4 regions of the Pokkaliibacter sp. MBI-7 genome follow, and region 3 is predicted to be linked to each of the others. Evidence: predicted binding sites of a transcription regulator. Region 3 holds the regulator's gene; each other region holds the start of a gene.
The links. The regulator sigma-54, encoded in region 3, starts transcription at its own class of promoters, with help from an activator protein. The targets are predictions, from matches to a motif close to TGGCACNNNNNTTGCTNT.
Positions count from the first base shown of each region.

Region 1: the regulator sigma-54 is predicted to act here: its motif matches at 1,781-1,798, upstream of QCD60_RS07180 (amine dehydrogenase large subunit).
Region 2: the regulator sigma-54 is predicted to act here: its motif matches at 2,222-2,239, upstream of QCD60_RS13350 (CmpA/NrtA family ABC transporter substrate-binding protein).
Region 4: the regulator sigma-54 is predicted to act here: its motif matches at 2,926-2,943, upstream of glnK (P-II family nitrogen regulator).

Region 1 covers NZ_JARVTG010000001.1:1,596,988-1,602,464, forward strand. The annotation lists gene QCD60_RS07175 (FepA family TonB-dependent siderophore receptor) at 1-617, opposite strand, end outside; gene QCD60_RS07180 (amine dehydrogenase large subunit) at 1,835-2,989, shown strand; gene QCD60_RS07185 (MauE/DoxX family redox-associated membrane protein) at 2,986-3,516, shown strand; gene mauD (methylamine dehydrogenase accessory protein MauD) at 3,526-4,116, shown strand; gene QCD60_RS07195 (methylamine dehydrogenase light chain) at 4,154-4,699, shown strand; gene QCD60_RS07200 (cytochrome c) at 4,692-5,150, shown strand; gene QCD60_RS07205 (hypothetical protein) at 5,155-5,477, shown strand, end outside.
Region 2 covers NZ_JARVTG010000001.1:2,972,286-2,977,762, forward strand. The annotation lists gene speA (biosynthetic arginine decarboxylase) at 1-215, shown strand, start outside; gene QCD60_RS13340 (LysE family translocator) at 348-971, opposite strand; gene QCD60_RS13345 (LysR family transcriptional regulator) at 1,092-2,039, opposite strand; gene QCD60_RS13350 (CmpA/NrtA family ABC transporter substrate-binding protein) at 2,410-3,786, shown strand; gene QCD60_RS13355 (ABC transporter permease) at 3,836-4,819, shown strand; gene QCD60_RS13360 (ABC transporter ATP-binding protein) at 4,833-5,477, shown strand, end outside.
Region 3 covers NZ_JARVTG010000001.1:835,826-841,302, reverse strand. The annotation lists gene rapZ (RNase adapter RapZ) at 1-637, opposite strand, end outside; gene ptsN (PTS IIA-like nitrogen regulatory protein PtsN) at 634-1,098, opposite strand; gene raiA (ribosome-associated translation inhibitor RaiA) at 1,108-1,416, opposite strand; gene QCD60_RS03740 (RNA polymerase factor sigma-54) at 1,520-2,992, opposite strand; gene lptB (LPS export ABC transporter ATP-binding protein) at 3,070-3,795, opposite strand; gene lptA (lipopolysaccharide transport periplasmic protein LptA) at 3,792-4,298, opposite strand; gene lptC (LPS export ABC transporter periplasmic protein LptC) at 4,282-4,845, opposite strand; gene kdsC (3-deoxy-manno-octulosonate-8-phosphatase KdsC) at 4,874-5,401, opposite strand; gene QCD60_RS03715 (KpsF/GutQ family sugar-phosphate isomerase) at 5,421-5,477, opposite strand, start outside.
Region 4 covers NZ_JARVTG010000001.1:2,696,495-2,701,971, reverse strand. The annotation lists gene QCD60_RS12070 (amino acid ABC transporter ATP-binding protein) at 1-144, opposite strand, end outside; gene QCD60_RS12065 (amino acid ABC transporter permease) at 184-1,131, opposite strand; gene QCD60_RS12060 (transporter substrate-binding domain-containing protein) at 1,208-2,005, opposite strand; gene glnK (P-II family nitrogen regulator) at 2,443-2,781, opposite strand; gene QCD60_RS12050 (ammonium transporter) at 3,068-4,339, opposite strand; gene glnK (P-II family nitrogen regulator) at 4,401-4,739, opposite strand; gene QCD60_RS12040 (accessory factor UbiK family protein) at 5,087-5,392, shown strand.

The DNA of each region.
Region 1 (5,477 bases), 760 kb from region 3:
TGCTTGCTGTTCTCGGGAAACTCCGTCGTGACGGTGACGGAAGTGCGCGGCTTGGCATAGCTCTTCTTGGTGATGATATTGATTACCCCGCCCATGGCTCCGGAACCATAACGGGCCGCCGCCGGGCCACTGATCACTTCGATGTGGTCGATGGCTTCGGTGGGGATCCAGCTCAGGTCACCGTTGGTATCGCGTCCGCCATCACGCTCGTAACGCACCGTTTCGCGCGAGCTGACGCGCTTGCCATCCACCAGAATCAGGGCGTACTCGCTGCCCATGCCACGGATGTTGATTTCCGAATTATTGCCGCTGTGCTGCACCGTCACCCCGGGCAGGGTCGCCAGCATTTCCTTGAGATCGGTCTTCGGCTGCGACTTCAGCTGTTCTGCAGTGATGATCTGCGTGCCTGCGGAGGCATCGGGCGAGACGGTTTCTTCCGGCACATTGCCTTCGATACTCAGGGTATTGAGCTGCAGCGCGTCATCCGCATGGACCAGGCTGGCGGCACCCATACCGGCAGCAAGTACAGCGGCATACAGAGGCTGGATGCGCAATGCAGCCCCACGAGAAGTCACAGTGGAGGCAGATGGGGCCAGTGCCTTGAAGTGATTAGACATCGTCGGTTCCTGTCGAACGGGTAAACAAGAGAGCCCTCCCGGCCTCTTCCCCTGCGGGATGGGCCTGATCTCCAGGCAGAACGTTGACAGGCCTTAGCAGGCTGTTGAAAAACGTTATCGAGGCAGCCGAGACAAGGAAAAAACAGGCGAAAAAGCGGAGTTTAGTGGACTAAATGAGCATTTTGAGCCTGTTTTTGACGCGGTATTCGGCAACGCAGATAGATTTTCAACAGCCTGTTAGGCATCAGCAAGCTATCTGCCGCACAGAGATGCGGAGTCATGTACGAACGGGAAACGAATGCTAATAAGAATAAATTTCATTTACAAAATCGAAATGTGTAGATCTGTAAATCGTACAGATCGCGTCTGAATCCCACACGGAGATGGCATATCAAGGAGGAATTAAGGAGCTGCCGTCCGCCGGCTGACCGTCGCACTTTGCAGCAGATACAACCGATATATCGAAAAAATCGTAATAAAAAGCCGAAATTGACAGTCTCAACATCAGGCCAGATCAGGCGACATTAACGCCTGTTTTGCCACAGTTCACGACGATATATGCTGACCAGCAAATAGTTGGTAGGTAAACATTCTGTCTGCGCTGTCATGCAGCGTAGCTTTTTTGCACATTTCATACTTATTTTAAGTGCCACTTTGCCACTCAGGCCAATAGCCACTGATACGGCAAGTGGCGTATCTCTGGCCACAGCCGCCATTAGACAGCGACAAGGAAGGCATCTACTGCCACTGAGCAGTGCGACCACGCCCCCGCGCACCGTTATTTATAGACAGTGGTGATTAAAAACTTCCCGCACACCAGATCAAACGCTGCATCTATCAATAGCCTGTTTCATATAAGAAAAGTCAGTAATGCATGAATAACCAACACCAAAAAAATAACGAGCATTATTACTGATTAAAGAACCCTGATTAGCACCTCACCATTTCGTTCACCAAGCATCCATATTCATCACCATAAACGTGCACTGAATACGCAGACCGCAGCTTCTGTGCACCAAAGACGAATCCCCTCAGAACCTTACAAAACCTTGACATCAGGCCGGCATCATTATTTTTCCGGCCTTATTCAAGGAAGGAACTCGTACCATTTCAATCATTTAACGACATTCATGATTATAAAAATAAAAACACCTTTTAGCAGATGGCACACCGCGTGCTTTAACCGCTGGCAGAGCAACGAATGAGAGCCACCGGATATGAAAAGAACACGTTTCCTCGCGAGTGCTTTATCTCTTGCCTCACTATTAACCGTCCACGCTTCCACCTTCGCCAATACCGAGCCGTTCAAGCCGGAAGTCATGTCGGTGGAGAAGGCCATCTCACCCGGCCCCAACGTGCTGGTCAACGAAGCCAGCTGGGACGGTGCCAGCAAGATTCACGTCTATGGTCAGGCTGACATGGCGTACAAGGGTCTGATGTCGCTGGGGTTGACCTCGCAATTCATCATTTCCAAAGACGGCAGCAAGGCATACGCCCTGTCTGACTATATGAAGCGCTACACCTACGGCCCCATCGAAAGCGTACTGCAGGTTTTCGATATCAAAACCCTGAGCCCGATTCAGGAAATCATCGTCCCCAACAAGATCGCCAAGGCCATCGGTATGACGGGGCTGATCGAAGCCAGTGCTGATGAAAAATACCTCTACCTGCAGAATGCCACACCCGCGACCTCGGTGACGGTAGTCGACCTGAGCGCAGGCAAGGTGCTGACCGAAGTGCCCACCCCCGGTTGCTATGGCATCTATCCCTCCCTGTCGGGCTATGCCTTCAGCACCCTGTGCGGCACCGGTCAGGCTCGCACCTACACGCTCACCGGTGATCAGTACAGCACCGCCACCTCCGACAAGTTCTTCGATGTCGACAGCGATGCGCTATATATCCACGCGCAGCGTACCAGCGCCGGTAAGCTGGTATTTACCTCGTTCAACGGCAACCTGTATCTGGTAGATGACAGCAGTGACACCTTCAAGCTGGCCGAGAAGATCGAAGTCAGCAAAGGTGTGGAAGGCAACTGGGCTCCCGGCGGTTATGCCATCAGTGCCTATAACAGCGCCAATGACGTGCTGTTCATGATCATGCATCCGGATGCCTACGAAGGCAGTCACAAGGATGGTTCCAAGGAAATCTGGGCCTACAGCCTGAAAGAGCACAAGCTGATCAGCCGCTCCGCTGCCGAGCATCTGGTCGCCATTGCCGTCACCCAGGACAAGGAACCCAAAATCTTCGGCTCTAACGAAGATGAGGAAACCGCGGATGAGTACACCCTGAGCTCCGCTAAAGATTTCACCTTCACCAAGGCTGCCTCCGACAGCAAGGCAGGCTGGACCACTTCACTGCTGGTGACGCCATGAGTGACGTACTACAGCTGTTCAGCCTGAGCTTCGTGGTCTTCACCCTGCTGCTGTTTCTGCGCGCCGCCCTGCACAAGGCCTTCGACCTGCTCGAGTTTCAGGGCTTCGTCGCTGACTACGATCTGCTGCCGGAAGCACTGGTGAAACCGGTCTCCTACCTGCTGATCACGCTGGAACTGCTGACCGTAGCCCTGCTGCTGTTCAGCGCCAGCCGCAGTCTGGGTCTGCTGCTGGCGGCAGCACTGCTGTGTCTGTATGGCGCGGCCATTCTGCTCAATCTGCGCCGCGGCCATACCCGCATCGAGTGCGGCTGTGGCGGCACACCGCAACTGCTCAATCGCAACCTGTTGTTGCGTAACGCCGTGCTGGTGCTGCTGGCCCTGCTGCCTGTGGCGATCACGCCGTACGCCAGCGGCAGTATCGATGTCGCCGTCGCGGTACTGGCCGGGGTGTGCCTGTGGGTGCTCTATGCCCTGCTGGAACAGATCAATGCCACTCACGCCGCCCTAACTTCAAAACGAGTCTGAGGTAATCCCATGACCGCACTGTATTTTGCGATTGCGTTCCTGTTTATCGCCGTCATTGGCCTGGGTATCGGCTTCTTCATCCTCGCCCGCCAGATCGGCATCCTGTTTGAACGGATTGCGCCCATGGGGGCACTGGTCAATGACTCCGGCCCACGGGTCGGCGATACCAGCCCCACCTTCGATCTGCCCAGCCTGACCGGCGGCAAGGTGCTGATTGGCAAAGGTGCCAACCGTGCCAAACTGATTTTCTTCCTTTCCCCCACCTGCCCTGTATGCAAAAAACTGCTGCCCATCCTGCGCTCCGTGCGTGACAGCGAAGGCAACTGGCTGGATGTGGTACTCGCCAGTGATGGTGAAGCCGACAAGCACCAGCGCTTTATCAACCATACCGGCCTGACCGACTTCCCCTACGTACTGTCTACCGAACTGGGTCTGGGCTATCGGGTATCCCGTCTGCCATTTGCGGTGCTGCTCGACAGCAATGGCGTGATCACCTCCAAAGGCCTGATCAACAGCCGCGAACAGCTGGAAAGCCTGTTCAATGCCCATGAGATGGGGGTGGGTTCCATTCAGGGTTATCTGGAAAACACCCAGGCCTGAGCACGTTTAGCATGCTAAGCACACAGGAAGGACAACGATGAACAGACTGCTTGATGCACTGATGACGCGCCTGGACAAACGGGCGGAAAACATGACCCGTCAGGTCGCACAGAAGAATGGCCGGCGCAGCTTTATCAGCAAGCTGGGGCTGCTGGTAGTCGGCAGTGGCGTACTACCGGTACTACCCTTTGATCGCAACTTCGGCATGGCATATGCCGATGAGGAAAAGAAAGACCCCAATGACCCCGCCACCTGCGACTACTGGCGCTACTGCGCACTGGACGGCAATCTCTGCAATGACTGTGGCGGCACCCTGACCAGCTGTCCACCGGGCGCTGAAGCCTCCAAGGTGTCGTGGGTCGGCACCTGCCGCAACCCCAATGATGGCAAGGACTATCTGGTGTCGTACAACGACTGCTGCGGCAAGGCCATGTGCAACGGCACCTCCTGCGTCACCAGCGAACGCGAGCGCCCCGGTTATCGCATGGGATTACATAACGACATCAACTGGTGCATGGCCAATACCTCCATGGGCTATCACTGCACCGTCGCCGTACTGGTAGGTATTGCCGACAATGCCTAACTCCCTCAGCGCGATGTTACTGGTCTCCGGCCTGCTGCTGGGTGCCTTGCCTGCCACTGCGGTGCATGCCGCCGAGGCGGGCAAGGCCCTGTTCGATCAACGCTGTGCTGCCTGCCATCAGGCTGCGGGGGTGGGGGCGCCGGGTCTGGCACCGCCACTGGTCGATGCCGCGCTGTGGCAGGGGCTGGGCAAACGGGCACAGGAGTATTTCTTCACCGTGCTCAACTCCGGTCTGTCGGGCACCATCGAGGTGGATGGCGTAGGCTACTACGGGCTGGTGATGCCCACCCAGGCCGACCTCAGTGCCGAGCAGATGGGCCAGCTGATGAACTATGTGCTCAACGACCTCAACCAGACCGGCACCACACTGGATGCCGGGGTGCTGGAGCAGGCCCGCGCGAATCCCCTGTCTCATACCGATGTGAGGGCAATCAGAAAGGATGTGCACTAAGCGGATGGCGGCCCTGCTGCTGGGCCTGATACTGCTGGGAACGGGACAGGCTCAGGCCTCTCCCGATCTCGGCGCGAAAAACAACTTTATCCTGCGCTGTACCGGCTGCCATGGTCAGGACGGCTCCGGCAGCCTGGCCGGTGGCATTCCCGACTTTCGCGGCTTTGTCGCCTCCTTCAGTTTTACCCCGGCAGGCAGGCTGTATCTGATGCACGTTCCCGGCGTAGTCAGCGCCAGTCTGGATAACCGTGAGATTGCCGCCGTGATGAACTACGTCATGCATGAGTGGGGCGGCGACTCCTTTCATGCACGTCAGTACACGCCCTT
Region 2 (5,477 bases), 2.1 Mb from region 3:
TATCAGTCGATGAAGCGGGCGAGTGGGAAGTCAGCAAGGTGCTGATGGGCGATACCGTGGATCAGATTCTGGCCTACGTGAACTTCGACTCCCGCACCTTTGTTGAGGCCTACCGTCGTCAGCTGACCAAGTCCAGCCTCAGCAGCGAAACGCAGGCGGAATGTCTGGCCTTCCTCGAAGAGGGTCTGGCGGGTTACACCTATCTGGAAGAGTAATCGCCACCCGCGATCAGCTCAGAGGCTGACCAGCGATAAGCTCAGATGTTAAAAAATCCGGCTCCCTGAAAAGAGCCGGATTTTTTTATCTGTTTTCAGCCTCTGCCACACCGTTGCGGCATGTTCAGGCTTTCAGGCCAGCGCGGTGATAAACACCCTGACCGCCAGCAGGATCAGCACCACACCGCTAAGGCGGTCAATCAGTCGGGAGCGGGCGCGCAGTTTCTCCAGCACGGCGGGGTGTACCAGTAGCAGGGTAACCAGGGTGTACCACAACCCGTCGATCACGAAGGGAGTGGCGACCAGTGTGAAGTGGGCCAGGGTATCACTGCCCGGCTGCACAAACTGACTGAATAGCGCGATAAAAAACAGCGCCAGCTTGGGATTCAGCAGCGAGATCATCAGCCCGTCCCGTGCGGCCTGCGCTGCGCTCACCCTATTGCCGGCTTCCAGCGTCTGGGCAATGCCGCCCTGTGATGTCAGCGCACGGACTCCGAGATAGGCCAGATAGGCTGCGCCCAGCAAGGTCAGCACCGTGAACAGACGGGGCGACTGATGCAGCAGCACGGCCAGCCCAAACATCGTCAACAGTGCATACATACCGACCCCGGCGGCGTGAGCCCAGGCAATGGCAAAACCATTCCGCTTACCGCCTGCCAGTGCATGTCGGGTCACCATCGCGAGACTCGGGCCGGGTGACATGGCACCCAGCAAGCAAATCAGCAGCAAACCGCTCCAGGTACTCCAGCTCATCATGTTCCTCACAGGTAAGAACGTGTTCACGCGAGATCGTGAGCATGTTCCAGGGGTATGAGCCGGTTAGCCTACGAGACCTGGCTGATAAGGTGAAATCATAATTCGGAATACAGCTGATGATCAGGAATCATGACTGACTTTGTGTGCTATGGACTTTGACGCCATCGAGTACAGCGAGGCTTCAAAACACTGGAATACCACCTTACGCAGCCAGGTATGGCTGACATCATCGTGGTACTTGGGGTGCCACAGTAGCCAGTAGCGATGGGTGGGGCAGGGCAGATCGAATGGGCGATAGGTAATGGCATAGTCTGCCTGCATATTGCGGGCGATGTGCTCAGGGATGATCAGCAACAGCTCACTGCGGCTGATGATACGCAGTGCCGAGGTGAAGAAGGGAACATGCAGCCGGATACGGCGTGGCCGGCCCAGCTCTGCCAGAGCCAGATCGACAAAGCTGTCCTTGTCGCCACCCCCACTCAGGGACAGATGCTCACAGGCCAGCAGATCATCGACCGTCAACCGCTGTTGCTGCGCCAGTGGGTGATCCTGCCGCATCACACACACCGGCCCGTCTTCCCCCAGTGCCAGCCCTTCTAGCCCCGGCGGAATGGCCTCCAGCATGGTCGCCACCAGCTCCAGTGGCAGGTCGGCCAGTTGTGACAGCTGCTGGGGTAACCACAGCTGATAAGTCAGTTGCAGCTGCGGTGCCGCACCGGCCAGCGTGCTGACAATATCGGGCAGGATGTAATGGGCAGCATAGTCTGATGACGCCATTCGGACGTGGCCCTGCCACAGCTGCGGATCAAACTGCTGGGGACTGAACAGCGCATCGCACTGCTGCAGCAACGGACGCAGTTGTGCCTGTACAGCCAGAGCACGGGGTGTCGGTAGCAGGCGGTTGCCATCACGTACCAGCAACGGGTCTGCAAGCGCCTGACGCAACTGCAGCAGCTGGCGGCTGACGGCCGACTGGGTCAGGCAGAGCCGCTCTGCCGCGCGGGTGACATGCTGTTCTTCCAGCAGTACGGCCAGCGTGCGCAACAGATTGAGATTGGCAGGGAGCATGGGCAGTCCTGTGACGGCGGGTGGGAGCAATCGGCAGTGTAGCGGTCGTGCTCGCTGCCGTCATGGTACATGTGCAAAAAACAGGCACTGAAGGGGGGCGACGTACCGGGTTGGTGCGCCGTACGCGGGCGTATGTCTGCTGGTCAGGGCTAACCCTATGTTAAATGGGGTTTTATTATTTATGGCATGGGAAGTGCTTTAGGGTTCATCACAGACTGAGCTGACAGTGATCGTCGGCAGAGCAAAGTGAAGAACCCGAAACGTCTGCACGGCAGCGTTTCGACAATCTGAGAGCACGGTAAAGGCGCCGTTCCACTTCGGAAAGATTTCGAAGGGAGCGGCGCCTTTTTTTATTTCCGAGGGAGCAAAAATGCTGACCAGACGTTCCTTGTGTAACAAAGCCCTGCTGGCGGTGGCCATCGCCTCTTTCTCTTTCAGTGCACTGGTGCAGGCCGAAGTGGGCGCACCGGAAAAGGAGGAGCTGAAGTTCGGTTTCATCAAGCTGACCGACATGGCACCGCTGGCAGTTGCCTATGAAAAAGGCTACTTCGAGGACGAAGGCCTGTATGTCACGCTGGAAGCGCAGGCCAACTGGAAAGTGCTGCTTGACCGGGTCATCGATGGCGAGCTGGACGGTGCCCACATGCTGGCCGGGCAGCCGCTGGGGGCGACCATCGGTTTTGGTACCCAGGCGCATATCATCACAGCGTTCAGCATGGACCTGAACGGCAACGGCATCACCGTTGCCAACGATATCTGGCAGCAGATGAAAGCCAACATTCCCGTCGGTGCTGATGGCAAGCCGGTCCACCCGATCAAGGCCGATGCCCTCAAACCGGTCATCGACAAGTACCGCGCCGAAGGCAAACCCTTCAACATGGGCATGGTGTTCCCGGTTTCGACCCATAACTACGAGCTGCGCTACTGGCTCGCCGCGGGGGGGATCAACCCCGGTTACTATGCGCCGCTGAAAGGCGACAGCAGTGGCCAGATCAATGCGGATGCGCTGCTGTCTGTCACTCCGCCGCCGCAGATGCCTGCCACGCTGGAAGCGGGCACCATTTATGGCTACTGCGTCGGTGAGCCATGGAACCAGCAGGCGGTGTTCAAGGGGATCGGCGTCCCCGTCATCACTGACTATGAAATCTGGCAGAACAACCCGGAGAAAGTCTTCGGTGTCTCCAGCGACTGGGCGGAGAAGTACCCCAACACCCACATCCATGTCATCAAGGCCCTGATCCGGGCGGCCAAATGGCTGGATGAGAACAACAACGCCAACCGCAATGAAGCGGTGGATATGCTGTCCCGCCCTGAGTACGTCGGCGCTGACCGCAATGTCATCGCCAACTCCATGACCGGTACCTTCGAGTACGAAAAGGGCGACAAGCGTGAGATTCCCGACTTCAACGTGTTCTTCCGCCATAACGCTACCTATCCCTACTACTCCGATGCCATCTGGTATCTGACGCAGATGCGCCGCTGGGGACAGATCCCCGAGGCCAAGCCTGACAGCTGGTACATGGACACCGCGAAAAAGGTCTACCGCCCGGATATCTACGCTATCGCCGCCAAAGAGCTGATCGACCAGGGGCTGATGCAGGCTTCCGATTTCCCTGACTTCAGCAAGGAAGACGGCTTCAAGGCGCCACAGACCCAGTTTATCGACGGCGTGACCTACGATGGCCACAAACCCAACGACTATCTCAACAAGTTCAAGATCGGCCTGAAAGGCGACGACAAGATCTGATCTGCAGCAGGCCGTGCTCCCGGCGGGGCACGGTCAGGAGGGTTATCTCATGAACAGCGTCTCTACACTCTTCAACAGCCGTGCCCGCGGCTCCGTGAACAGCTGGCTGAAGCGTCTGACTCAGGCGCTGGGCATGCCGCTACTGGGGCTGGTGGTGTTTCTGTTCATCTGGCAGACCGGCGCCCAGCATATCGATACCTCGCTGGGCAAGTTTCCCGGGCCTGCACAGGTATACACCCAGGCTCAGTCACTGCTGGCGGAACATCAGCGTGAGCGGGACAAGGAAGCGGATTTCTATGCCCGTCAGGAAAAGCGCAATGCGGAAAAACTGGCCCAGGACCCACAGGCGGAAGTGAAGATACGCGAGTACACCGGCAAGCCGACGTTCTTTGATCAGATCGGCACCAGTCTGGTGACGGTGCTGTCGGGCTTTATCATTGCAGCGCTGATCGCCATTCCGCTGGGCATCTGCATTGGCCTCAATGCATCGCTGTATGCCGCACTCAATCCGCTGATCCAGCTGTTCAAACCGGTGTCGCCGCTGGCCTGGTTGCCGCTGGTCACCATGGTGGTCAGTGCGGTGTATACCTCGGCAGACCCGCTGTTCGCCAAGTCCTTCCTGACCTCCCTGTTTACCGTGTCGCTGTGCTGCCTGTGGCCGACACTGATCAACACCGCGGTGGGCGTATCGAGCATCAGCAGTGATCTGCAGAACGTCAGTAAGGTGCTGCGGCTGGGCTGGCTGACCCATGTCTGCAAGATCGTGCTGCCCTCATCAGTACCGATGATCTTCACCGGGCTGCGCCTGTCACTGGGGATTGCCTGGATGGTGCTGATTGCCGCCGAAATGCTGGCGCAGAACCCTGGCCTCGGCAAGTTCGTCTGGGATGAGTTCCAGAACGGCAGTTCCGACTCGCTCGGGCGCATCATGGTGGCGGTGCTGGTGATCGGCCTGATCGGCTTTATGCTCGACCGCGTCATGCTGCTGATCCAGCGCGCGGTTTCCTGGGACAAAAACGCCATTACTCGCTGAGGGAGGCAACATCATGGCTGCACATCTTGAACTGACCGGCGTCTCCATCGAGTTCCCCACCGCCAGGGGCACTTTTAAGGCACTGGACAACGTCAATCTGAAAATTGCTCAGGGAGAGTTTGTCTCGCTGATCGGCCATTCCGGCTGTGGCAAGTCCACCGTACTCAACATCGTCGCCGGGTTGCATCAGGCGACCACCGGCGGGGTAGTGCTGGACGGACGGGAAGTCAATGAGCCGGGGCCGGAGCGCGCCGTGGTCTTCCAGAACCACTCACTGCTGCCGTGGCTGACCGCGTTTCAAAATGTCGAGCTGGCGGTGCGCCAGGTCTTCAAGGGGCGCAAAAGCAAGGCAGAAATGAAGGACTGGATTGAGCACAACCTTGAGCTGGTGCACATGACTCACGCCATGCATAAGCGCCCGGATGAAATCTCTGGTGGCATGAAGCAGCGTGTTGGGATTGCCCGGGCACTGGCGATGGAGCCCAAGGTACTGCTGATGGATGAACCGTTTGGCGCGCTGGATGCCCTGACCCGTGCCCATCTGCAGGACTCGCTGATGGAGATTCAGAAGGATCTCAACAACACCGTGATCATGATTACCCACGATGTGGACGAGGCGGTACTGCTGTCTGACCGGATTGTCATGATGACCAATGGT
Region 3 (5,477 bases):
GGTAGTCGATGACAGGTTGCTCACGCCCTGTGAAGCCACGCAGTGATGGAATCCAATGTGGGTTGGGCAGGCAGCGGACATCAAACACCAGGTCTGCATCCAGTGGCAGGCCATGCTTAAATCCGAACGACAGAAATAATACCGCCAGCTCCTGTGCACGGCCTGCAACGCGCACTTTGATCGTATCGCGCAAGTCGTACAGCGTCATATGAGTCGTGTCGATAGTCAGATCGGCACAGTTGGAAATAGGGCGAAGCAGTCTTCGCTCTTCCTGAATGGCTTCCTGGAGGCTGATGCGTCCATTGGTCAGCGGATGACGACGGCGGGTGGCGCTGAAGCGCTGAAGGAGGATGCTTTCATCAGCATCCAGATAAATCACTTCACAGTGGACACCCATGTTGCGGATGTCTTGCAATAGCACTGGAAGATCGCCCAGACCACCGGGAAGGTTGCGAGCGTCAATGCTGACAGCCATATTCTGACGCTCAGGGCTGGGAGACTTCTGAGCCTGCTCGACCAGTGCTTTCAGCAGGTCGACGGGCAGGTTATCAATGCAGTAGTAGCCAAGATCCTCCAGCGCGTTGAGTGCTGTACTTTTTCCTGATCCTGACCGACCACTGATGATAAAAAGTTTCATGATGTCTGAGCAGCTATATCCAGTGCTGTCTGATATAAGGCCTCTGCACTGCCAGCTCGGCGTAGGCGCTGCAGGTTGCTTTCATCCTGCAACAACCCGGCAACGCGTGCTAATGCCTGCAGATGAGAGTCATGAGCTTCTTCGGGAGCAAGCAGGACGAAAATCAGATCGACAGGCTGATTATCACGAGCATCGAAGTCGACAGGGTCTTTGAGATGTATCAATGCGCCAGTGACCTTGTCGCAGTCCTGTAAGCGGCAGTGAGGGATCGCAATCCCGCCACCCAGGCCTGTACTGCCTAGTCGCTCTCTACTCAGAAGGCCGTTGTAGATAGCGTCAACATCCAGATGGTCGAACTGGCTGGCCAGTAGTTCACTGGCCTGTTCCAGTACGCGCTTCTTGCTACTCCAGGCTGCACCTTCAATGGTGCATGCCTGGGTTAAAAGTTGGTTTAGTTGCATAGGTGAGGATTAACGTACCGTAACGCCGTGACTGCGTTCTTTTTGCTTTTCTTTATGCTTCAGTAGCTGGCGATCCAGTTTGTCTACCAGGCCGTCAATTGCAGCATACATATCACCATTTTCATGGGTGGCAAACAGCTCGCCACCTGCCAGATGAACATTGGCTTCGGCGATCTGGCGGGTTTTTTCCACGCTTAGAGTGACTTGAACGTTGGTGATGTTGTCAAAGTGACGTTCCAGCTTTTGTAGCTTGCTGTGAACGTAATCAGTGAGAGCAGGGGTGAGTTCCAGCTGATGGCCTGTGATATTTATTTGCATAGCACTCTCCTGAGTTGCCGGTGAATGTTTGCTGGTTGCATCTCAATATAGCCGTATGCTTGCAGGCTTCGTCAAATTTTTTTTGCGTCAAAAAATTTAGCTTTTAAACCAAACGTTTACGCTCATTCGATGGGGCAATACCCATAGCTTCGCGATATTTAGCCACAGTACGACGAGCCACATTGATACCCTGATCTTCCAGAAGGGTAGCCAGCTTGGCATCACTCAATGGCTTTTTCGGAGGCTCCTCGGCAATCAGCTTTTTGATTATGGCGCGAATTGCTGTCGAGGAGGCTTCCCCACCGTCGGATGTACCGACGTGGCTGGAGAAGAAGTACTTCAGTTCAAACACCCCACGTGGAGTGTGCATGAACTTCTGGGTTGTGACACGAGAAATAGTGGACTCGTGCATCTCCACTGCCTGAGCAATGTCTGCCAGGACCATCGGGCGCATTGCTTCTTCGCCCTCTTCAAAGAAGTCGAGTTGAAATTCAACAATCTTGGTGGCTACTTTGAGCAGGGTGTCGTTGCGACTTTGCAGGCTTTTGATAAACCAGCGTGCTTCTTGCAGCTGATTCTTCAGATAGGTGTTGTCGCTACTTGAGTCTGCGCGCTTGATCAGACTGGCGTAGCTATTGTTGATACGCAACCTGGGCATGGCATCCTGATTCAGTTCAATGAGCCATTGACCTTCTTTCTTGCTGACAACCACATCGGGGATCACATATTCCGAATCGCCAGAGGTAATGCTGGCGCCAGGGCGAGGATTAAGGGTCTGTATCAAATGAATGACGGCGGCCAGCTCTTCTTCGCTCAGACGGGTGCGACGCATCAGGGTTGCATAGTCTCGGGTGCCAAGCAGATTCAGGTGCTGCGCAATGATGTCCAGAGCCTGTTGTCGCCACTGTGTCTCGACAGGTAGCTGTCGCAACTGGATAGTCAGACATTCAGCTAGGTCGCGAGCAGCAACCCCGGGAGGATCAAATTGCTGCAGATGGTGTAAAACCATCAGTAGCTCATCTTCTTCTACAGGGTCTTCGTCATCGTTTTCGTTGAGGCTTTCCATCAACTCTTCCAAAGAGCTGGTCAGATAGCCTTCGGTGTTGATGCTGTCGATCAGGGTATAAGCAATCAACTGATCACGTTCGCTCATCGGGGTCAGATTGAGCTGCCATTCTAGATGAGCCTGCAGGCTTTCACCTGCAGTGGCTCGTGATTCAAAGTCGTAACCATCTTCGCTATCGTATGAAGAACTGGGCAGTGTGGAGTAGGTGTCTTCCCAGTTGCTATCGACAGCCAGCTCTTCAGGAATATCTTCTGACCACTGGCTGTCAGTCTCCTGCTCGCTGTCATTATTGCTGCTGGCACTTTCGTTTTTCAGAGCCGTTTCGTAACGCTCTTCAGCAACAGCAGGTTCGAATTCTTCTTCGACCTCAAGCAGCGGATTACCGTCCAGCGCATCCTGGATTTCTTGCTGCAGGTCGAGAGTGGAAAGCTGCAGCAGACGAATAGCCTGTTGCAACTGCGGGGTCATGGTCAGCTGCTGACCGATTTTCAGCTGTAATGAGGGTTTCATATTTGGCTACGAAGATACTTCTTGACTCATCGGATCAGGCTTGAAAATGGCGTGTTATTGCCGCCATGCCGGGCTGCTCAAAAGCGGAAGTTTTCGCCCAGATAGACCTGCCGTACTTGTTCATGTTGAAGAATAGCATCGGCATCTCCCTCTGCGAGAATGGTCCCATCGCTAACAATATAGGCATGATCACAAATCGACAGGGTTTCCCTGACGTTATGGTCGGTGATCAGCACTCCAATGCCCCGTGACTTCAAATGACGAATGATCTGTTGAATGTCACTGACGGATATCGGGTCAACACCTGCAAAAGGTTCATCCAGCAAAATGAAGTCAGGTTCCATGGCTAATGCCCTGGCAATTTCCACCCGACGTCGCTCGCCGCCAGACAAACTCATGCCCAGACTATCGCGAATGTGCGTAATGTGGAACTCTTTTAGCAAGGATTCCATAAGCTCCAGACGACTTGCCTTGCTCAGCTCTGCTCGGGTTTCGAGGATCGCCAGGATGTTGTCCTTCACGCTGAGCTTGCGGAAAATCGATGCTTCTTGCGGTAGATAGCCAATTCCCGCTCGTGCACGGCCGTGAACAGGAAGAGTGGTGAGATCCTGCTCATCCAGCAGGATACGGCCTTTGTCTGAAGCAACGAGGCCAACAATCATATAAAAACAGGTGGTTTTGCCCGCGCCATTTGGGCCAAGTAACCCAACAATTTCGCCGCGACTGACCTTCACGGATACATCCTTGACCACCTGACGTTTCTTGTAGGCTTTGGCCAGGTGTTGTGCATGTAATGTGCTCATGGGGTCGCTTTTTTCTTTGGTTGCAGGATCATCTCAACACGCTTGCCACTGCTGCCCTGAGCACTGAATGCATTTACCGTGCGTTTGGTAATGTCGTAAGTGATACGTTCGCCGGTAAAAGTGTCCTGATTCTGAGTCAGCTTTGCCTGTTCAATGGCAGTCACTGTCTCTGCGGTCAGGTCATATTCCAGAGTCAGGCCGTAGGCATGGGTCAGGGGCTGATCCGGGCTGGGTAATTGCTGGTAGTGCGCAGGTTTGCCGTATGCAAAGGCCTTGGTCAGCTCGTTGTTGACGACATACAGCACGACCTTGTCTGCATTGATTTCCAGGGTTCCCTGAGTCAGCTTGACGTTCCCTGTGTAGGTGACGGTACCTTTGGCATCGTCCAATACCGCCTGATCAGAGACGATGTGTACAGGTTTTTCCCGGTCTTCAGGGAGTGCCATGGCCAGAGTCGGAAAGAGTATGGCTGCGCCGAATGCGAGTCTAACGAGCTGTTTCATAGGTGGCTCTTACCTGAGAGAGAAGGGTTACTCGGTTGCTGGCCCAGTCGGCAGTCATGCCTGTAGCCTCTGCAATGCCATCCGGGGCTGTAATGACCACCGGTCTATCTGTTGACGCTTGCTCAAGGTGTGAATCAATGCGCAGCCATTCTGTTGCCATGGTTATTGGGTTTTGTGGTGGCTGGCGATCAATTACAACATTGTTTTCCAGTTCAATATGTTCGTCGGCATCATAGTAACGACCATTTCTGGCCGTGGTATGCCACTCTCCGTCTTGGGACCAGGTGCGGATATCAGGCATCTGTAACAAGCTCACCCCCTTCGACTGAAAATGGTCGACGCGTGGTGAGAATACGCTTGATGCCAGCTGTCCGTTTTGATCAAAGCGCTCAGTGGTGATGCCAGTGGCGTAGGAGTCTGCTTTCTCGCCATCAAGCACCTCCAGACTGAGTACTGGCTGATCTGGCTCACGCAGATCATAGCGCAGCAGTGCAATCCCAATAAGTACGAAGGCCAGAATCAGGATAACTCGGTTCTTCAGGGACATGTGTCCACCCCCATTTTCTGCTTCTTACTCAGTCCAGATAGGGTTGCAAGCAGGCCGACAGCTTCTGCTGTGCTGTCAGTATCAGCTCGCATAGCTCCCTGACAGCGCCTTCGCCGCCGTTGCGCTGGCAACAGTAGTGGGTGTGGGGCTGCAGCGCAGGGGCGGCATTGGGTACTGTCACTGCCAGTCCGACACGACGTAGTACCGGCAGGTCTGGCCAGTCATCACCAATGTAGGCAATGTTTTCCATGTCGATCTGATGTTCCTGACGCAGCTCTTCCAGTGCGTCCAGCTTGTCTTCTCTGCCCTGAAATAAAAAGTGAATGCCGAGATCCTTTGCTCGTTTTGCTACCAGAGCAGAGCGCCTGCCAGTAATGATTGCTGTTTTGATACCCACCTTGTGCAGCATCTTGATGCCGTGACCATCAAGGGAGTTGAACGCTTTTAACTCGTAGCCCTCTTCAGCAAAATACAGGCGACCGTCGGTCAGAACGCCGTCGACATCCATGATCAGCATGGTGATTCGCTGTGCGCGTTGCAGTAGCAGTGAGTCCAGAGTGCTTTCCTGAGCCATGTCACACTACTCCCGCTTTGATCAGGTCGTGCATGTGCAGAATGCCGACCGGTTTGTT
Region 4 (5,477 bases), 1.9 Mb from region 3:
CAGGGTCCGCAGGAAGGTGGACTTGCCGGAGCCCGACGGCCCGATAATCACCACCACTTCGCCCTTCTTGATGGAGGCCGAGACCTTTTTCAGGGCATGACAGCCATTGGGGTAAATCTTGTCGACATCTTTGGCGATGATGATGTCTTCGGCGTTCTGTAAATGCATCGTATCGTCCTCGCCTTAATCGCTGGCTGCCAGTTTCTTTTCCAGACGCTGAATCATCCATGACAACGCGCCGGTCATCACCAGATACAGCAGCGCCACGGTGAACCACACCTCAAACGGAGCAAAAGTGGCGGAGACCACTTCACGACCGGCTTTGGTCAGGTCGGTGATGGAGATAACCGACACCAGCGAGGAGTCCTTGATCAGGTTGATAAACTGACCGGCCATGGGTGGCAGGGTACGTTTGAAGGCCTGCGGCAGGATGACGTTGACCATCGCCTGCACATAGGTCATGCCCAGCGAGCGGGCCGCTTCCATCTGTCCGGGTGGAATCGACTGGATACCGGAGCGGACGATTTCCGCCACATACGCCGCGGTGAACACCGCCAGCGACGCCACACCGGCGGTAAAGCGGTCCAGTGACAGCACGGTGCCGATAAAGAAGTAGAAAATGAAGATCTGCACCAGCAGCGGCGTGCCGCGGATGATCTCGATATAGGTGATACACAGCTGACGGATGGCCAGATTGCGGGAGATACGGCCAAGGCCGATAAACAGACCGATGATCACCGCAAACACCAGCGATGCCAGCGAGATCTCCAGAGTGGTGATCATGCCTTCGGTGATAGGGCCGATGCGCCAGTTGCTGATGGTGGCCACCTGGTCACCTTCAAAAATCAGATCACCATCGTTCACTGAAATCGCACTGAACTTCTTCACCACCACAGGCTCGCCACCGGCATCGGGCACCAGTGTGAGGGTCTTGTCGTCAGTACTGACTTTGGCGGTACCGTCAAAGGGCGCACGAACCGATTGCGGCTCGGTATTGATCAGGTAGGGAACGACACGCTGCCAGTTCCAGTTGTAGTTGATGTGTTTACTGGAGGCGTAGACCACAGCACAGAAGGCTACCACTATCACCAGATACACGCTTTGCCATAGCGCCCGGTTTTCAGATCGCATGTTTGAGGGTACTCCAAAAAAACAAACACCGATTTGCTAGCAAACCGGTGTTCGGTATCACAGGACTGAATTCAACTTACTGTACAGTTTTCAGCCATTCGTCACTTTCAAACCACTTCTGGTACAGACGGTCATAGGTGCCATCACCCTTGGTCTGACGCAGGAAGTTGTTGAGGAAGTTCAGGAAGTCAGGATCGTTCTTGCGGATCGCCCAGCCCAGAGGCTCATAGGTGAAGGGCTTGTCCAGGTGAACCACTTTGCCTGCATTCTGCGCAGCGTAGATAGCGTTGAAAGGCAGGTCGTAAACGAAGGCATCAGCCTTGCCATTGACCACTTCCAGCGCGCCATCCGCTTCGGTGTCGAACAAACGGATGTTGGACTGACCGATATATTTCTTGGTTGCGGCATCACCGGTAGTACCCAGTTTGGTCACTACGGTGTACTTGGGATCGTTCAGATCTTTGTAAGAGGTGATTTTGCCAGCCAGTGAAGGCTTCATCAGGATGGACTGACCCACCACGATGTAAGGATCAGCAAAGTTAACTTTCAGGTTACGCTCAGCAGTGATGGTCATACCGCCCATGATGATGTCGCACTTATCAGTCAGCAGGGCAGGGATGATACCGTCCCAGGCCGTGTTGACCGGAGTGAACTTCACTCCCATGGACTTGGCCATCAGTTTGCCCATGTCGATGTCAAAACCGACGAATTCGCCGTTCTTGTTTTTCATCTCAAACGGCATGTAACCGGCTTCAAAGCACACCCGCAGTTCACCTGCAGAGACCACTTTGTCGACAGCGCTTTCTGCCATGGCAGCCTGTGACACGGTAGCCACACCCAATACCAGCCCCAAAGACGCGAGCAGTTTTTTCATAAGCAACCTCAAGCTAGACAACTTTTATAATGGCAGGCCTTTCACCCCGCTTCCGCCTCCAACAACGCAGATAAATCACTGATATACAGTACAAATCTGACTCTGACGTAGAAGCAGGCACCCTGAACCTGTTAATCGAACAAGACTAAAGCAATTAGCAGGCCACAACAGTTAAGTTTTCTGCGATTGATGGATTTGCAGGCAAATAAACCATATTCACACCATCAATGACGTGATTCCGCACAGGATTACGGTTGAAATGCATAACAAAGATGCTGAACCGAGCCAGCGTCAGCAGCGGGGGTGTTACCTTTTGAAGCAATCGCTTCACAGCAGGGGAAAATGCACCGACCAGACCGGCACGGTGTGTACGGAGGAGCATCGGACGGGCAGGGCGATTGCCATGACAGCCGTCCGATGGCCTTGGGGATGCACCGTTATAGTGCGTCCGAACCTTCTTCGCCGGTACGGATACGAATCACCTGTTCCAGCTGGGTAACAAAAATCTTGCCGTCACCGATCTTGCCGGTATGGGCCGCCTTGGAGATGGCATCGATCACGCTGTCCAGCGCGGTGTCATCTACTGCCACTTCGACTTTTACCTTGGGCAGAAAATCAACCACGTATTCAGCACCGCGATACAGCTCGGTGTGGCCTTTCTGACGTCCAAAGCCTTTTACTTCCGTTACCGTGATACCTTGAATGCCAATGTCAGACAGTGCTTCACGCACGTCGTCCAGCTTGAAGGGTTTGATCACAGCAGTAACAAGTTTCATGACAGTCTCCCTTATACAGAACGGCTGAGCCGCAAGCAGTGGCGCCTAGTATACCCGAACAGGGCAGTGAGGCTATCCCGCTGCCGGCACCGTGCGCCATCAACAGGACCATGTCCTCACGTTGTGGGCACCTTCTCCGTGATGAAAGCAAGGGCCAAGCCAACCTGCTTGTTTATCCTTAATTCACCGCCACCGCTGTCTGCTCCCGCAGCGGTGAGGGTGACAAAAACGCCATCGGCTCCCGCAGGAGCCGATGGTTCAGCACAGTGTTACAGGAACACGGGGCTTATTTGCTGGTTTTGAACTCAGGGTAGGCTTCCATACCACACTCGTGGATGTCCACACCTTCGTACTCTTCCTCTTCGCTGACACGGATACCCATGACGGCTTTGAGGATTGCCCACACCACCAGGCTGGCAATGAAGCACCAGGCGAAGATACAGACCGCACCCAAAATCTGCGCACCGAAGGTGGCGTCACCGTTGGTCAGCGGCACCGCCAGCAGACCCCAGATACCGCACACGCCGTGAACAGAGATGGCACCGACAGGATCGTCGATTTTCAGTTTGTCCAGAGTGACGATGGAGAACACCACGATCACACCACCTACTGCACCGATCAGGGTGGCAGCGACAGCAGAAGGTGCCAGAGGCTCAGCAGTGATGGCCACCAGACCGGCCAGAGCACCGTTCAGCGCCATAGTCAGATCCGCTTTCTTGAACCACAGACGGGCTACGATCAGCGCGGCAATCACACCGCCTGCAGCGGCAGCATTAGTGTTCACAAAGACGTTGGCGACGGCATTGGCTTCACCCACATCAGATACTTTCAGCTCGGAGCCACCGTTGAAGCCGAACCAGCCCAGCCACAGGATCAGCGTACCCAGGGTCGCCAGCGGCAGGTTGGAACCGGGGATAGCGTTGACCTGACCATTGGCACCGTATTTACCTTTACGGGCACCCAGCAACAGCACACCGGCCAGCGCAGCAGACGCGCCCGCCAGATGCACGACGCCAGAACCTGCAAAATCCTGGAAGCCGGCTTCCTGCAGGAAACCACCGCCCCATTTCCAGTAGCCTTCCACGGGATAGATCACACCGGTCATCACTACCGCGAACGCCAGGAAAGCCCACAGTTTCATACGCTCAGCCACGGCACCAGAGACGATGGACATGGCGGTTGCGACGAAGACCACCTGAAAGAAGAAGTCCGCGCGCAGTGAGTAGTAAGGTGCATCGTCACCACCAGCCAGTACCGCTTCAGCGGTGTGCTCTTCGCCGATCAGGCTGCCGAAGCTGGGGATGAAACCGCCTGCATCGCTGGAGTACATCAGGTGATAGCCACACAGCAGGTACATGGTACAGGCGATGGCGTAGAGTACGACGTTCTTGGTCAGGATCTCGGTGGTGTTCTTGGCACGCACCAGACCGGCTTCCAGCATGGCGAAGCCCGCGGCCATCCACATGACCAGGGCGCCCATCACCAGAAAGTAAAACGTATCTAGGGCATACTTCAGCTGGGTTACATCACCCGCCGTTGTTTTTAAAAGCTCTTCCACAGGAAACTCCTCCTCAGGCAACTTGTCGGCCTGCGCACTTCACAGCAGTGCGCGGCAGCAATCACAGTGCTTCTTCACCAGTCTCGCCGGTGCGGATACGGATGACCTGTTCCAGGTCAGATACGAAAATCTTGCCGTCACCGATCTTGCCGGTATGGGCAGCCTTGGAAACCACATCGATCACCTGATCGACCAGGGTGTCAGCCACCGCGACTTCGATCTTGACCTTGGGCAGGAAGTCAACAACGTACTCCGCGCCACGATACAGCTCGGTGTGACCCTTCTGGCGACCGAAGCCTTTGACTTCCGTCACGGTGATCCCCTGAACGCCGATATCCGACAGAGCTTCGCGTACATCGTCCAACTTGAATGGCTTGATTACCGCCGTAACTAGTTTCATAGATGCTCCCTCTTAGAATTCGTGCACCCTGAGGTGCTGGCAGTGCCTTGGTTACCCCTCTAAGCAGACCCTGTGCCAGTTTTTAAAAACTCATTTAATTCATATAGTTACAGATATTTTGTGAACTTTCGGTAGCAAAAAAGGAAGGATTGAGCGCGCCACTTTGGTGCGCGCACCAAAATTGCTCATTTTCTGTGCACCGCTAATCGTAACGATGCACCAGCGTGGCTCACCCTCACCGCCAGCGGCGCCTGCCTGTATCGGCAGGCCGTGTGCAGCAGACTTCAAATCGACAAGTCGTTGGGGGTATAGTGAAGCCCAATCGCCAACTCAGGGGACAACCCGCAATGATCAACTCCAAACTCTTTGAAAATCTGCAGCAGCAGCTCAGTCAGGGCCTGTCCAGCCTGCCGCTGCCTCATGAAGAAATTCAGAAGATGGTGCGTCAGACCCTGCAGAGCACCTTTGCCAAACTGGATCTGGTAACCCGCGAAGAATTCGATGTGCAGGTAGAAGTGCTGCAGCGTACCCGCGCCCGTCTGGAGGCGCTGGAAGTGCGTCTGGCCGCGCTGGAGCAGGGCAACAGCGGCAGCACCGAAGAAGACAACGAAGGTGAAGGCTTTGTGAAGGTCAATCCACAGGCCGACGAATAACCCTTCCTGCAGCGCAGAGCGCCCCGGCCTCTGCGCTGTCTGCTGAAACGCCACTACACCGCCTGCCGCCTATCGGTTCAGGCAC